2 regions of the Paenibacillus sp. 2KB_22 genome follow, and region 2 is predicted to be linked to the other one. Evidence: riboswitches for the same ligand, from Rfam matches in the RefSeq annotation. Region 2 holds a riboswitch; the other holds the start of a gene.
What was found. Region 2 has a riboswitch for FMN ahead of ribD (bifunctional diaminohydroxyphosphoribosylaminopyrimidine deaminase/5-amino-6-(5-phosphoribosylamino)uracil reductase RibD). Riboswitches for the same ligand answer to the same signal wherever they lie in the genome.
Positions count from the first base shown of each region.

Region 1: another riboswitch for FMN. It lies ahead of AB4111_RS12545 (DMT family transporter); the one in region 2 lies ahead of ribD (bifunctional diaminohydroxyphosphoribosylaminopyrimidine deaminase/5-amino-6-(5-phosphoribosylamino)uracil reductase RibD).

Region 1 covers NZ_JBFRHG010000002.1:367,637-376,279, reverse strand. Annotated here, with positions in the region: gene AB4111_RS12570 (amino acid permease) at 1-1,299, shown strand, start outside; gene AB4111_RS12565 (YqcI/YcgG family protein) at 1,355-2,116, opposite strand; gene AB4111_RS12560 (LysE family transporter) at 2,199-2,825, opposite strand; gene AB4111_RS12555 (DUF1989 domain-containing protein) at 2,963-3,571, opposite strand; gene AB4111_RS12550 (amidase) at 3,626-5,122, opposite strand; gene AB4111_RS12545 (DMT family transporter) at 5,443-6,423, opposite strand; FMN riboswitch at 6,568-6,721, opposite strand; gene AB4111_RS12540 (DinB family protein) at 6,806-7,306, opposite strand; gene AB4111_RS12535 (CGNR zinc finger domain-containing protein) at 7,450-8,001, shown strand; gene AB4111_RS12530 (amidohydrolase family protein) at 8,122-8,643, shown strand, end outside.
Region 2 covers NZ_JBFRHG010000002.1:814,702-823,344, forward strand. Annotated here, with positions in the region: gene scpB (SMC-Scp complex subunit ScpB) at 1-607, opposite strand, end outside; gene AB4111_RS14590 (segregation and condensation protein A) at 576-1,376, opposite strand; gene ribH (6,7-dimethyl-8-ribityllumazine synthase) at 1,481-1,948, opposite strand; gene AB4111_RS14600 (bifunctional 3,4-dihydroxy-2-butanone-4-phosphate synthase/GTP cyclohydrolase II) at 2,051-3,283, opposite strand; gene ribE (riboflavin synthase) at 3,316-3,984, opposite strand; gene ribD (bifunctional diaminohydroxyphosphoribosylaminopyrimidine deaminase/5-amino-6-(5-phosphoribosylamino)uracil reductase RibD) at 4,045-5,148, opposite strand; FMN riboswitch at 5,471-5,637, opposite strand; gene AB4111_RS14615 (hypothetical protein) at 5,801-7,105, opposite strand; gene AB4111_RS14620 (peptidylprolyl isomerase) at 7,288-7,719, opposite strand; gene lysA (diaminopimelate decarboxylase) at 7,968-8,643, opposite strand, start outside.

The sequences.
Region 1 (8,643 bases), 450 kb from region 2:
GTCAGCCTGTCTTTATTTGGCGCGGGTTGCACACTGGGAACTGGATTTTTTCTAGGAACCAGTCTCGCAATTCATTGGGCCGGCATATCCGTGCTTATATTGTTGGTGCTGGCGGCGGCAGGTACTTACTTTGTATTTGGTGCGCTGGCACAGATGACAGCAGATGATCCAAAGGAAGGTGCTTTTCGAACCTATGCGGGCGAGGCATTCGGACGTTGGGCTGGTTTTGGTAGTGGATGGATGTACTGGTTTTCTGAAATGCTCATCATGGGTAGCTCTTTAACAGCACTGGGTCTCTTTTCTCAATTCTGGTTTCCCAAGTTTCCGCTATGGGCATTTGTTGCGGTCTATGCCGCTATAGGTCTGTTCATTGCTGCACTGGGAGCGAAAGGATTAACCAAAACGGAGAATATTCTTGCTGTAATTAAACTTGCTGCAACGGTTGCATTTATAGCTATAGCAGGAGCAGCTTGTCTGGGTTGGTTACCTGTAAAAGTGACGCCAGAACAATTGAAGAATGAATGGTTCCCGCATGGGGGTAAAGGCGTATGGACCGGTTTCATCTATGCATTCTTTGCTTTTGCCGGGATCGAGGTTATGGGCTTGATGGCAGCTAACCTGAAAGAACCAAAAGATGCAGTGAAATCAGGTCGAGTAATGTTATTATCGGTGAGTACACTCTATGTGATTGCCATTGCATTGATCTTATTTCTTGTGCCTTCAGCTCAATTGACCCCGGATGAAAGTCCTTTGGTCAAAGCGATGTCAACCATTGGATTAACCGTTGTGGTCCACATTCTCAATGGAATTCTGATTATAGCGGGATTCTCGACGATGGTGGCTTCGCTATATGCCATTACGTCCATGTTGGTGAAACTCGCAGAAGATGGAGATGCACCAAAGCTGTTCACGAAGACCTGGGGAAAAAAGGATATGCCACTTCAGGCATTGTGCTGCACAGCGGCTGGATTAGTCCTGTCTACGTTGATGGCATTATGGATGCCCAAGAGTTTGTTTGAATATGTGACGACAGCAGGGAGTCTGGTATTAATGTATACGTGGCTGCTCATCTGCATCACGTACATTAAAAAAATGAAGCCAGTGAAGTGGAATCGCATCAAAGTATGGATTGCCATAGTATTAATTGTGGCTGCTGTGTCTGGGACAGCGATGGAAAAAGCCAGCAGAACGGGTCTGCTGGCAAGTGTGGGACTTGTGGTGTTTCTTGGGATCATCACATATATTGTTCACAAAGTACGTGGCTCCAAATCTCCACAGTCTTCACCATCCAGACCTTAGGCAACTTTCACGGAGGTTACCCAACATATGAAGAGTACGTAATAAGTGCTTAGGATTATTTCGTCAACTTGCCTAGGGCTTGCTTCATCCGCATGAATGGACATTTGGAAGGTGTCTGCTCATCATCAGGCAAGAAATACTGTTTCCATTCCAGATTATCCTGCTGACCATACCACATCAGTGAAGGGTGAGCAGGTACAGCATCATACGCAGCGAGACGTTTGCGGATCAATGTTTTCATTTTACGGCCTAGAGGCGTGTTGTCGTTAATGGATTCGAATACCCACCGTGGTTGAAAAGCAAACATGAGATAAGGAAAATGTCGGCTGGCTCGGAGTTCATGTGCGGGAGTTGCACAGAAACAAAAATAAGGCTCTCCTCCAAAGCAAAATTCCCATGATGAATCATGCGGATCGGTTGAAATATGTTCCGGCCACGGCTCGGTATCGTGTGAACTTACCCGATTAAGCATTTGCCAAAATAAGGTCTGATATTGCTCCACCGTTGTATGATCTTTCAGATCACTTGGCGTCTCACAGATCACGACCATGGAAGCATAATGACCGGTGTCTCTGGAGACAGGACCATATTGTCTAAGCAAATCGGCCATATCTTCAGCAGCATGTTCTGATCGGGGGTCACACGTAAAGCCATATCTCAAATGTCCTGAGAGAAATCCCATTCGTCCTGGTACACATGGATACGTATTATTTTCATCGGCAATCATATCTGCAAATTGCGAATAAGCGTCCTGCTGCCAAGATGGAAGACGCTCAAACAAGGTGTTAATTTCGTCGGCACTATACAGCTCCGCCATTGATTCCCAACTCCATTCCACATGATACCGTTACAGTATTAATGTGGGGGAAGTTGGGTGACTGTCCGGCCTGATTTTATTGTCAGAAAAAAATGGAACGCACAGCTTCGTACCCGAAAAATAAACCAAATCCGATCAGGCAGATTCCCGAAATGATGGAGATCCAGCGCAATACATTCTCATTACTATGTTTGTGGAATCGGCTGGCCATTCCAGCCATAATGACATCCCACACCAGGATACCGATGAATATGCCTGAACTGTAGAGCAGCAAATGAGCCGTGTCTGTATGCTTCACAGTCGTCGCGAGAATAGATCCATAAATCCCAAGCCAGAACAGAATATTAAGTGGATTGGACAGGGCCATCAAAAAGCCGGATATAAAAGATTTTCGAACAGTGGCATCCGCAGTAGATGTACCTTGAATCCCCTGTTTCAGCTTCGAGAGCGTTTCCACTCCCGTGTAAATCAGAATAAAACTGCCAAATGACCAGAGAAAAGAGCGCATGAACGGCGTGTCCAGAAAATGGGCAACTCCAAAATAAATCAGCAGCATATACACCAAGTCTGCAAACATAGCTCCGAGTCCTAGAATCCAGGCATGCATGAATCCATGTCGGGCTCCACGGTCCAGTTGAGCAGCATTAATCGGACCGATTGGAGCGGACAATGATATTCCCAGAATAATATAACTGAACAGTACAGACATAAACACGTTCACTCCTTAACGGGTTCGATGAATTGTACCAGTCGTCACAGAAAATGGGTACAAGTCATCGTATTCCCGCAAGGAGTGAATTAGAACAAGCTACTTTTTATCATAGTGCGTCAAGGCTTGTTATTCTGTTAAAGTTCCACATCCAATTGGATTGGGGTGCAGTTGTAGCCGTTGCATGAGCTTTCTTCACAAGGACAAGCGGAGAGCCCAATCGTGAGATCCATTAATGCCTCCATCTCGATATAATCCCCCGCACGAGAATCGGGAGCTACAACATCAATCTTACCTTCACCATCAACAACGGACTTCATAAACAGATTAAAGGGATAGTGTTGATCTGGTGGTAAGATCCCAAAGGGTTCCAGTGCCGTGTTCAGATTGTGGTAACAACTGGCGTGATCCTTTTTATCGTATAACACCTCATACATCTCTGGACGACAAGCGGAGTTGAAGAAATCATGTACCCCAACGGTGTCACGGACAATCTTGAGTATTGGTTGATATTGATTGGAATACACAAACTGTCCCGGTTTAATTCGGTAAGTACGCAATACGTCCATGGTCACACCGGGGTCCAAGCGATGGTTAGCATCTGTAGCATCGTACGCCACAAAATCAATAACTTGCTGTCCCTCCAGATCCGTTATGCGTAGTAAGGAACCTTTGCTTACTTTCAGAGCATATCCCGTTTTGGCAGGGATACGATAAGACTGTTTATGGCGCTGATTCGTATTCATCCGTCACATTCCTCCGCTACTTTTTGTTTTCAGTATGCGGAGCAGATGAAGTTTTCATGCTGGAAAAAGTGGATTACCTTTCATCCCGATCCAGAGGTCTGATTGTTCAAGCTGTGCAGCCAGATGTAGTAACCAATCTTCACGTCCCTTGGTTGCCATCACTTGAACACCCATGGGCAAACCCTCAGGTGTGAGATGCAGAGGTACACTTATCGCAGGCTGGCCGGTCAGATTCGCAAGCTGGGTGAAAGGTGTATACGTAAGACTGGGCTCGAACATTTCATAGATGAGTTGTTGTTGCTGAGCCTTGTCCAACTCACTAATCCGCATCAAGTTACGGATCTGTTCGTCATGAGGTGTTAATTCTCCAATCTTAGGCGCAGAAAAAGCATTCACAGGTGTGACGTAGAAGTCATAACGCTCAAACAATGTGGACATCTGAGCTGCGGCTACATCCCATTCAGCTAAGCTATGTACAAATTCCGCGGCGGACACCTTTTTGCCAGCTTCAGCCAGAACCCAGGATTCAATCTCCATATCATCAGAGGTCAGAGCCCGGCCCATGGAGCGTTCCATGGAAGAGATCATCGCGGCCATCTCACCACTGTTCATCATATAATAGTTCTCCATCAATCTGACTCCGTTGACTGGACTCAGCTTTTCTTCAACATGATGACCTTGTTCTTCCAACCAGCGAACGAGCTTGAATACAGATTCTTTGGCTTCTGCACTGACGGGTGTACCTACAGGCGAATCCGTTGTGTATGCAATTTTCAGTTTGCGTTGATGTGGATAGCTCATATCTGCCAAGTAACTGCCTGGAAAGAGTGGCGCATGAAATGCAGCTTCAGGCTGTATGACTTGTAAGGTATCAAGCAATGCAGCACTGTCCCGAACCGAGCGAGAGAGGGCAAAATCAATCGATGCGCCTTGCCATTGGCGGCCAACTCCCGGTCCTACAGGAGTGCGCCCACGGGTTGGCTTCAATCCAAACAATCCGCTAAAGGAAGCCGGGATACGAATCGAACCGCCTCCGTCACTGGCTCCAGCCAGAGGAACAATACCCGAAGCTACAGCGGCGGCGGCACCACCGCTTGATCCACCTGGAGAGTGATTGATATTCCAGGGATTGCGACTTGGACCATAGAGGCGGGGCTCCGTAATGTTTTTCAAGCCAAACTCGGGCGTATTTGTATGTCCTATGATGATAAAACCCGCATCACGGAGTCGAGTGACAAAATTGGAATTGCGTAATGCGCGATGCTCGCTGAACAGACGGGAGCCTGAAGTCAGAAATTCACCTTCCAAGGATTGCGAGATGTCTTTCAGAAGCAGGGGCACACCGGCAAAAGGTTGTTCTCCAGGGCGAACTAAACTGGCTTCCTCCCGTGCGCGATTTTCATATGTACGAATAACTGCATTAAGTTGCGGATTCACTTCTTCAAGGCGTGCAAACGCCGCTTCCAGCAATTCAACCGGGGATACTTCCCGGGATCGGATCAGTTCAGCCAAACCTACGGCGTCGTGGGAGGTATATGAGAATGAAGACATTATGATCGTTCCTCTCTGAATATAATTCATCTGTTTATTCCATATGTCATCGTACCACCGGATTAGACAAAAGACAAAACATAGAAGAGACGTAGTGCGATAATTCGGATATTCGATATGAGGTTGAAGGGAAAAGAGGGAGGAGTTGGGATATCAAAATAAAGCAGAGGGTTAATAGCTCATATTACTCCTTGAGAAAATGATCGAGTGATATCAATGGAATGGAAATGAAAAAACCATTGCTCATCTAATACGATGTACAATGGCTTTATTTTAATATTTGATGATTATTGATTTATATGTGATGCTAGGATATTACCTTACTCTGTTCGCAGCTTTGGTGCCGCATCCGCCGCAGTTGATGATCGTTCCTGCTGTTTGGAAATGGCAAAGAGGGCAATCCAGATCAAAATAAAACCAAGCAACTGCTCCCATGTAATCAGCGTACGGAAAGCAATCCAGTTTACCAACACACCTGCCATCGGGAAGCTAAGCTCCGCGAGAGTTGCAACAGAAGCTTTGGTTGAGGACAGACCTTTGTAGTACAACAGAAGACTGAGTAGACCTGGCAACAACGCCTGACCGAGAATGTTGAGGATGACAGCAGTCTGTTCTCCTGTCCCGGATGGGAGTGTCCAGGCAGCACCTTCGTTCCACGTCATAAAGATCAGGAGTGGAAGCGCAACGACGAAGCGAAGGGAGGTGACCGTTTCGTAACGCGCCTGTCCCAGCATCAATCGTCCCATAACGGTTGAACCTCCCCATAAGGCAGCAGCCCCAAGGGATAACAAGCTTCCGGCATGAATCCAGTTGTCCCAGTTACCTAATGGCAATGTGAAGCCAAATGTAAGCAGGTACGTTCCTGCTAATGCGATGAAGAACAATCCACCAAAGCGACGTGGTAACGTTTCTTTCAATAACAGTTTAGCCAGCACGATAGCGAAGAGTGGTTGCATTTTTTGTAATAAAAGAACTGTATTCGGATCATTATGAGTAAGTGCCATGGTGAACAACACCGTTGCAAGTGCTGAACCTCCCCATGAGATAAAGATCACGGCAATCCAGTGGCGAGCGCGCAGGTTTTTCAGATCAGCCCGAAATTTCCACAGCACAGGAATGGCAATCAGACTCACGATGATATGCTCCACCAGTACAATCTGCGTGGATGTCATCGTATTTAGCAAGATAATGCGGAAGAGTGGGTCGACACCCCATAAAGCGGCGCCGAGAACTACAAGCCAGAATCCGGTATTACTTCGTTCCTTGCGGTAAACAGGTGATGCTGCTGATGTCTTTTCCATATTCAGGACTCCTTCGTCAGAACACGGAATCTTCAGTTGGCAAAATCGACAAAAGCCCCCGTTTCGGTATATACCAAATAAACGGGGGCTCATCCAAGGACATGCGTCAGGAAAGAGGCCTTCCCGTGAACGGCATGTCAATGTGTTGATCTTCTCTCATCCGGACTGTACCGTCGGCCTTGGATTCACACCAAGTCAGTCGCTAAATGTCCTTAGTTAAGTACAAATAGCGAGTCGCGGGCTGGTTCCGAAGAACATCACCGCCGGTTGGGAATTGCACCCTACCCCGAAGATCCTATTCAATTATATTGTGTGTTGAACAAGCTGTAACATTAATAAGTTCATCTTATTCCTGTAAGCGCTAGCAGTTCAAGTGTTTTTTTTAGAAAACGATATTCCAGCTTCCTTGCTGTCTGCGAAGGAGCACGATCTGACCTGCGTGATACGCATCGTGAAGTATCCAGCGGGCAAGTTCGTGTGCCCATTTCTCTTTGGAGTCCATATAAGCAGCTTCAAGCTCTGACTCTTCAAGTGCAGCCAATTGATCTCGCAACTGTTGGGCTAATCGAGTTGTACTCTTCATCATTGTATTCCATCCGGCTTCATCCGTTGCATCTCCAGGATTGCCAAACGTGTATTCATTGGAGTCTACAGCAGGAAGAGTAGGCTCTTTACCTTGAATACGGCATAATAAGCGATGATTGTAATAATACATATGGTTAACCAACTGCCAGATGCTTAATCCTCCTGAGGGTGGAATCCAGGCTGCTTGTTCTGCTGTAAGACCTTCCAAAGACTTCGACAAAGGTACAATCCAATTGCATTGATCCCATGTATCATCCTTTTGAATCAGTAACACATCTAATGCTGTTGTTTTCGTCATTGCCGTTCCTCCTTGAGTATTATTGTGATGTATGACGTAACTAGCTAAAACTGATTAATGAGGTTACACTTAATATAACACATCAAAGACAGAGTGTAACCACCTTTATTGAATTAAGATAGTTACACTAAACGGAGGTAGACATGGACAGACTTTGGACCGATTTTGTAAACAGCGATTATCACGATTGGCGTGGGGGAGATCGATCGGAGGACAGGCTCGGGAAGGCGAACTGGCAGCAAGAATTTCTGGATCGATGGCAACTTCACGCTTCTGTCCCTGCATCTCCAGAAGATGAGTTGTCGATGAGAAACTTCAGGAATGATTTGTTGGCTCTTGGAGCCCGCTTGTCTTCTGGAGCATCATTAATGGATGAAGAAAAACAGTGGTTGAATGGTGTTATGGAAGCAGGGCATGTAAAAAGAACATTGACTACAATTGATCAGGGACTGAAACTCCAACTAATAGCTGTAGAAGCTCATTGGCAACAGGTTATGGCTGAGGTAGCTGCTGACTTTGCAATAACTTTGGTGGAGGGAGAAGGGGGCAGGATTCGGATCTGTGATAATTCGGATTGCCGCTGGATGTTCTATGATGATACCCGAAGCAGAACACAGAAGTATTGTGATGATAAGATGTGCGGCAACCTGATGAAAGTCAGAAGATTTCGTGCCAAACGGAAAACCCAAAATTGAAAAATATTAACAACAGCTATATAATGTATATATACTAGCGAAATAATAGTCAGAAGCAGTACGGGTTCGTATGCAAGATGTGATCGTCTTTCAAACCAAAATAGATGGGAGATGTGTCTTGTGAAGACAAGTTATCTGTTGAAAAATGGCTGCGTGTTGTCGATGGATGCACGGATTGGACAGTATAAAAGGGCTGACGTTCTGATTCAGGATTCATTAATCATGGCGATTCAACCCGATCTGGATATTCCGGATGTGGAGGTCATCGATGCTTCATCCATGATTATTATGCCTGGGCTGGTGGATACACATCGGCATATGTGGGAATCATTGGTCAAAACAGCGGGAACCAATTGGTCATTGCCTGTTTATTTGCAGAATCTCTATTATGGTGCGATGGGAAGCAAGCTCCGACCACAGGATAGTTATATTGCTAACCTGCTCGGTTCCTTGGAAGCGCTTAATGCAGGTGTTACGACAGTGTTGGATTGGAGCATGCCGTATTCCTCAGACCATACGGATGAACTGATTCGTGGTCTTCAGGATGCGGGGATTCGGGCAGTATTTGCTCACGGAGTTCCTGGTGAGACGAACTACTGGAACCGGGATAGTCAACTGACATATTCAAACGATGTGCGAAGA
Region 2 (8,643 bases):
CATCCGCCGGATCAGCACTTTCTGGTTCCAGTTGTTGCAAATCCAGTTTGTTGAATAACAGTTGTGTCTCTTCCTCCAGGTTTTCCGAATCTTCGAACAAGCCTGGTTCCGGAAGGTCTTTGATTGAAGCCAGTCCGAAATAATCCAGAAATGACTTGGTCGTTCCGTACAAAATGGGGCGTCCAATTGCCTCCGCTCGTCCCACTTCAATGATCAGATCCTTATTCACAAGTGTATGAATAGCACGCTCCGATTTTACACCGCGAATCTCCTCAATCTCAACCCGGGTAATCGGCTGCCTGTACGCCACGATGGCCAACGTCTCCAGAGCCGCCTGGGATAAGGAGGTTCGTGCTGGAGAATACGCCAGTTTCTCAAAATACACAGCATGCTCAGGCAAGGTGCCCAGCTGAACTACGCCAGCGATCTTTAGAATCTGTACGCCTCGACTCTGCTGTGAAAATTCACGAATCATCTCCTCAATCGCGTCCGTTACAAGTTCCACTCGCTGGTCCACGATCTCGGCAATTTGTTTGATACTTAGACCCTCTTCTCCGGACAAAAACAGCAGGCCTTCAATAATCGATTTCAATTTCGGAAAATCCATGATTCTTTGTTTCCCCTCTCCATTCCATAACGATATCCTCAAACATCCGTTCCTGATAACAGACAATCTGCTTCATCTTCATCAGTTCCAGCACCGCCAGAAAAGTGACAACAATCTCATGACGATAGATATGCTCATCCATCAATTTGGAGAATAACAGTCTTCCTCCCGGCCCCATACTTTCCAAAGCGCCGATGACATCCCTTATCCGGTCCTTAACCGAAATCTCATCCCGTTTGATCCGGGTTACGGTTGTACGCTTCTCAGCCTTGCGTAGAGCCTTCTGAAATGCTGCAATCAGGTCAGAGGTGTGTAATCCTTCAACCGGGTTCGATTGGGCTTCTACGGGCATATAGGGGCGCAGATCCTCGGGCTCTTTGGAAAATATAAGGCTGCGTTCCCACTCCCGTTCATGAAGATGTCGCGCAATTCCCTTGTACTTGCGATATTCTATCAGACGTGCAATGAGCTCTGCACGTGGATCATAATCTTCTTCTTCCATAAAATCATAATCCTCGAAGTCTTCAATTACCGGTGGTTTGGGCAGTAAAAGTTTGCTCTTGATCGACAGCAGTGTAGCTGCCATGACCAGAAATTCACTCGTAATATCCAGTTCCAGTTCCTGCATCGAATGCAAATACGCCATGTATTGATCGGTAATATCGCTGATGGGAATATCCTGGATATGAATTTCAGCCTTATCAATCAGATGAAGCAGCAGATCCAAAGGCCCTTCAAAAGTCTCCAGTTTGTATGTAACTACCGTCACTAGACGAATCCTCCCGCCAGAAAAATACAAAACCCTGCCAAGCCGTCCGAATTCGGTCTCCCGTCTTCGTCTGCGCATAGCAGGGCACTACTATTAAATAAGCACTATTTTAGCTGTTTCGTCAAGTTCGCCATCTCAATTGCCGCCGTAGCTGCATCCCAACCTTTGTTACCCGCCTTGGTTCCGGCACGTTCAATCGCTTGTTCAATATTTTCTGTCGTAACCAATCCGAAGATCGTAGGCACGCCAGTTTTCAGGTTAATTGCTGCTACCCCTTTAGCCATCTCGTTGCACACATAATCGTAATGCGTAGTTGATCCACGAATAACTGTTCCCAGGGTAATCACCGCATCATATTTGCCGCTCTCCGCCATTTTCTGCGCAACCAAAGGGATTTCGAACGCTCCTGGAACCCAGGCTACATCCACTTCATCATCCTGCACACCGTGACGTTTGAATGCATCGAGCGCTGCGCTAAGCAATTTACTGGTGATAAATTCGTTGAAACGTCCAACGACAACTCCATATCTGGATCCTTCTGATACTAAATGTCCTTCAAAAAATTGTGGCATTCAAGTCATCTCCCTAACGATATAATGTAATGTAAGTAACGGAAATCCCTAATCAATCTCTTCCATAAATTACATGGTGAACGTTGTTCATCTAAAATATATTTACTGTTCGTTCTGCTCGATATCATCAAACTTGAGCATATGTCCCAGCTTGGCTTGCTTCGTATGAAGATACACCGTATTGTCCTCGTTCTCTTCCATCTGGATCGCAACACGCTCTACGACTTCAAGTCCATATCCTTCAAGACCTTTAATTTTACGAGGATTGTTCGTTAACAGTCTGATCTGACGAACCCCAAGGTCTTTCAGAATTTGGGCGCCAATCCCGTAATCACGCAAGTCGGCAGCAAATCCCAGCTTCAGGTTTGCATCCACGGTATCCAGACCTTCCTCTTGCAGCTTGTAGGCTTTGAGTTTGTTGATTAGACCAATGCCCCGACCTTCCTGTCTCATATAGAGCAGTACGCCGTTTCCTTCCTCGTGAATCTGTTTGAGTGCCGCATCAAACTGAGGACCACAGTCACAACGATGGGAATGGAATACATCGCCTGTCAGACATTCAGAGTGTACACGTACAAGTACGGGTTTGGAACCATCAATCTCACCTTTAACCAGAGCCACATGCTCCTTGTTGTCTACAGCGTTTGTATAGGCCACTGCTTGAAACTCGCCAAAGTCCGTTGGCATACGTACAGCCACTTCACGTTGAACCAGCTGCTCTTTTTCGTTACGGTAACGAATCATGTCTTGAATACTGATCAGCTTCAGATCATGTTTGCGGGCAATCTCCTGCAGATCCGGAAGTCTGGCCATTGTGCCATCTTCCTTAATCACTTCACAGATAACGCCTGCGGGATACGAACCACACATAATGGCCAAATCTACTGCCGCTTCTGTGTGCCCGGCACGACGAAGTACGCCGCCGTCTTTTGCAATGAGCGGGAACATGTGACCAGGCTTACGGAAGTCCCCGGCTCTCGCCTCAGGATCGATCAGACCTTTCACGGTTATAGAGCGTTCATGTGCCGAGATACCTGTGGTCGTATCTTTGTGGTCCACAGAGACGGTGAAAGCTGTTCCATGGAAATCCGTATTTTGTTGAACCATCGGTTTCAGGTTAAGTTCGTCCGCACGTTGTTGTGTAATCGGAACACACACCAGCCCTCTACCTTCAGTAATCATGAAATTAATGACTTCAGGTGTCGCCTTTTCGGCCAAAGCGATAAAATCGCCTTCATTCTCCCGATCTTCATCATCCACAACAATGACAGGTTTGCCACGCATGAGATCATATATGGCTTCTTCTATTGTGTTCAGAATGGATTGTTCTGACATTGGTCCACCTCCAGTTTATTTCTGTTCTCTTTCTATGCAAATCCGTGATTGGAGAGGAAATCTTCACTGATACTGCGCGGTTTGCCAGCACCAGTCTCCCGATGTCCTCTCCCATACTGGAGCAGATGATCCACATATTTACCCAAAATATCGCATTCGATATTAATGGTATCCCCTGTCTTTTTCACATTTAGTACAGTTTCACCAATGGTATGCGGGATAATGGAAACCGTGAATGAGGTATCCGATGTATGGACAACGGTCAAGCTAATGCCATCCAGTGTAACCGATCCTTTGGGGATCAGATATTTGAACAACTGGTGATCATCCGGCTTGATCTCAAACACAATCGCATTCTGATCACGTGTTATACTGCCAATCACTCCAGTACCATCGACGTGGCCCTGAACGATATGTCCACCAAAACGACCGCCTGATTGCATGGCCCGCTCCAGATTAACTTTACTGCCAGATTGCAGCTGACTGAGATTGGTATGGCGATACGTTTCAGGCATTACATCGGCGGTAAAACCTCCACCTTCCAGCGTTGTCGCAGTTAAACATACTCCGTTCACTGCTACACTATCACCAATCTTCAGATCGTCCATGATGGCGGAAGCTCCGATATTCAGGACCATCGCTTCGCCTTTCCGACTAATACGCCGGATCTGACCAACTTCTTCCACCAAACCGGTAAACATGCTGCCGCCTCCCTTGTTTAATATATATAGAACCAACTTACTATTTTAAAATCCATTTATTTATTCAGGCCACACCGGAATACCGCCAATGCTGATATTATCTCCAACTTGTTCGATCTCCAACTGATTCAATTGAATTGCCTGATTCATACGTTCCACACCCTCGAAGCGGAAGCTGCCAGGTGTATCATAACCGCCTACAATCTTAGGAGCGATAAACATGAGCAGTCGATCGACCAACCGTGCCTCCAGCATGGCTCCATTCAAGGTGCCCCCACCTTCAAGCAAAATCGAACCAATCTCACGCTCACCCAACTTGCTAAGTCCGCTTAACAGATCCACACGTGGTCCAGGACCACAGCGGATAATTTCAACACCATAGGCTTCCAAACGTTCAGCAGCTTCAGGACTCGCTTCGTCTGTTGTCAATACCCATGTTGGAGCTAGTCCATCCTTAACCATTTTTGCACCTACTGGGAGACGCAACTTGGAATCCACCACGATACGTACCGGGCTGATGCCTTCCACTTGCAAGCGGGTTGTAAGCTCCGGATTATCCGCGATCACCGTGTCGACGCCAACCATAATGCCTTGGTGACGATGACGAAGGGCATGCACAATCTCACGAGCGGACTCGTTGGAGATCCACTTGCTGTCTCCGCTGCGAGTAGCAATTTTCCCATCCAAGGTAGTAGCCGTCTTCAGTGTCACGAAAGGAAGGCCGGTTGTAATAAATTTAATGAATTTTTCATTCATGCGTCTTCCACGCTCACGCAGTACGCCAACTTCAACTTCAATGCCTTGTTGACGAAGCATGCTTATGCCTCTGCCGGATACTTGCGGATTTGGATCTTCACAACATACCACAACACGTTTTACCTTTTCATGAATCAGGCGTTCACTGCAAGGTGGCGTCTTCCCATAATGACTGCAGGGCTCAAGTGTAACGTATACCGTACTGCCTTCTGCATCGCTGCCTGCCATGTTCAGCGCATGCACCTCCGCATGACCAGTTCCACGTTTCAGATGGCTCCCCAGACCTACAATACGACCCTCTTTCACAACTACACATCCAACAACCGGATTAATTCCCGTCTGTCCTTGTGCTCGTTCCGCCATATCTAGTGCTAGTGCCATATAAAATTCATCATTGATCATTTCCAAATCCGTTCACCCCGCGGTTTAAAGTCTTGTTTATTAAAAAATCCCCGTCGAACAACCGTTCGATGGGGATGATGAGAGACAAATGTCAACAACAGGAGTCAAATGGATACAGCACGCCAACACTTTGCCCAAAACTTCATTTCGGGCAAGTGAAAATAGACACATACCTTAATGAACATCAATTACAGGTAAAGAGCTTTTATAGTGTGGCATATGTATGGAACTGTCCGGCGTAACCGGATCTTCCCTGCACAGTGCAAGACATTACAAATCATGACTGTACAGCAATACTCCTGCTGAATGCAAACCTGTTAGGTCTGCACCTCTCCTTCTCCCATCCAGACTATACTGTCGGTTCTGGAATTACACCAGATCAGCCATCTGCCACAGGCAGACAGGTCACGGACTTTGCATCAAGTGCTGGACATGTGTCCTTACACTTCCTGCATCACCGCCGGTAGGGAATTGCACCCTGCCCTGAAGGATTGCTTTCGTTATTAATTGGATGTTAGCACTTTAATGCCAAAAAATCAATTGTTTTTTGTTCCTTTTTGTCACATACTAACTTTTAATAAGCTAAGGAATACCAAAAACCGCTACTCACAAAGAGAACGGTTTTTGGTAAGATCCATCTCATATCCACCGCATCATTCTACAATTCTGGAAAACACCAGCTCGCCATATGCTTCAATTCTTTGGCATTATGAAAGGGAATGCGGTCAGGTTCTTGCAGGGGCGAAGCAGGAATCGGGAACTCTCTTGCCACCCTTCTGACCCAACTTGTGGAATCAATCGCGATAGCTGAGCATTGCCAGCGTCCATTCGTTCGTGGTCGAAACGTCCCATGCAAATCTGATTTTCCCGGCATCTCGGGAAAGACACCATCCAGATATTCAACGATGACACGTTTGTCTCTGACTTCATGACAATATACTGTCACCCATACGCCTTCCCGGACCCGAACAGCATACACATCTCCAGACTGTACCTCCCCGGTACCTGCATCAGGAGATGCCTTGGGAACTTTGCCACGAACACTCCTCTTTTTCTCCAATGCCCCTAAGATTGTGTCCTTTACAGTTGGATTCTCTTCAGGCTTATCCGCAAGAGATATATTCGTCAGATCAAAATCATGGAATATCTTGTTCAGGTTGTTCTCATTGATTCCGACAGATGAGTCCCACCACGCCAGAGGCGCCTGTACCTCAACCCGCACATTGGGGCGCTCGTCACGCTGTATGTAAGTAGTGTATTCTGTTATCATTCCGGGATGTTCCGACGTATCCAGTATGCCAATCAGAGCTAATGTCTCAAGCAAGTCACGGTATGCATATTCCTTCTGTGTAGGCAAAAGACGTTCCTTCTTGTGTGCTATTGCTGCTTTGCTGTAGCGTGTTTTCGGAGGTAATTCGCGCAGCACCGTTAACACCGCACGGAGTGTCCAGCGGTCGTACTCATTTGGTATTGGAAGCTCCTGCGCGGCAGCTAGCTCTCGAAGTGCCAGTACTTGTCCAAAAGGATCACCATCCAAAGGTGTTCCATTGGTCATGCGCCAATACCATTGCAACGTCGTGTCGGTTGCTTGGTCTACGCTTAATCCACAGATCTTACAAGTACTCGAAGATGGATATGGCGTGTGTTCATGGCTTGGCATACCGCTTGCAATAAGCTTGCCCGTAAGCAGCGAGCGCCAGATCATGGGTGCTGACCACAAAGAAGAAACAAAGGCCTGTGCTGCTTCATTAATCGTCCATTGATTTGCAAGTTGTTTCAGCTCAGTGATTGTTTCATCATGTTGCGGACGTACAAATCGGTTCGGTTCATGCCCTGCTGCCTCAAGCCCTTCTCGCTCCTGTGCGGATATACTCTGAGAAACATCATGTCGGGATGCCTGTAGTTTTTCGTCCCACCGTGTGGGTCCGCTATAGACCTGTTTTAACAAACGTAATTGATCCACTGTATCCAAAGGTTCTTCATCCTCCCTTGTCGCTTCGTCTAACGCCAGAATAAACCCAGGCCAGAACTTTCGCCAGATCCATTATGCTCATTTTGCAGTATTTCATGATGAAAATAAAAAAAGTGCTTCTATAAAAGAAGCACTCCGAGTTTAAATCAAGTAAGTCAAAGTTACAAAGCTTATTAAGCTTCTACAACTTCAACAGTTTCCATTTTGTCTTTACCTTCCAAAGCGTCCACGAACTCCATACCTTTAGTTACTTTACCAAATACAGTATGTTGTCCATCCAAATGTGGTTGCGGTTGGTAGCAGATGTAGAACTGGCTTCCACCTGTGTTACGGCCAGCATGTGCCATAGCAAGTGTTCCGCGCTCATGTTTGTTCGGGTTAATTTCACAGTTGATTGTGTAACCTGGGCCACCTGCACCGGTACCGTTAGGGCATCCGCCTTGAGCTACGAAGCCCGGGATAACGCGGTGGAATGTAAGACCATTGTAGAAACCAGAGTTAGCCAGTTTCTCAAAGTTTGCTACTGTGTTTGGAGCTTCTTGATCGAACAGATCGATCAGAACTTCTCCGCCGTTTGCCAATTTAATTTTCGCTTGTTTCGCCATATGTAAATGACTCCTTTCGTATTGACCATCGTTAATGGTGCCAAAACGCATGACCCTGGGTCAAGCATTACAGCACTTTTCTTAGTGTACACCGAAAATGACTGGATCGCAAAAAAAACGGCAACTTTTTTCACAATTTAGTCCGAATACGTAAAAAGCAGACGAAAAAGGAAGTTCCCTTTTCATCTGCTTCAACTATAGAATCCCTATATCCTGAATAATGCAGAAACGCATTATCATTTGACGAATTAGCGAGTTACTGGCTGTTTGCCAATGCGCGCTGGTACCAGGTCATTCTGGATGATATCTTGATACGTCTCACGGCGTACTACGACATCTCCTTGACCGTCTTTGACAAACACAACAGCCGGACGACGAATCCGGTTGTAGTTGCTAGCCATGGAGTAGTTATACGCGCCTGTGCAAGCTACAGCGAGCAGATCACCACTTTCCACTTTTGGCAGATCCAGATCCCAGATCAACATATCGCCACTCTCACAGCATTTACCCGCAACAGATACTGTTTCCTGAGCAGCCTCATTCGCACGGTTGGCTAGCACAGCTTCGTACTTGGATTCATACAAAGCAGGACGTGGGTTATCAGTCATACCACCATCAACGGCAACGTATTTACGCACGCCCGGAATGTCTTTGCTTGTTCCAACGGTATACAGCGTTGTTCCCGCTTCACCCACGATGCTACGGCCTGGTTCAACCCAGATCTCAGGTACGGCATAGCCGATTTGGGCAAAATGATTTTTAACTGCGTCTGTAATAGCCTTCACGTATTGCGCAACTTCAAGCGGCGTATCTCCGTCGATATAACGGATTCCGAATCCACCACCAAGGTTAACCACTTTGAAAGCAACGTTAAGACGTTCATATACGCTTGCTGCAAATTCAGCAACACGTTGAACAGCCATC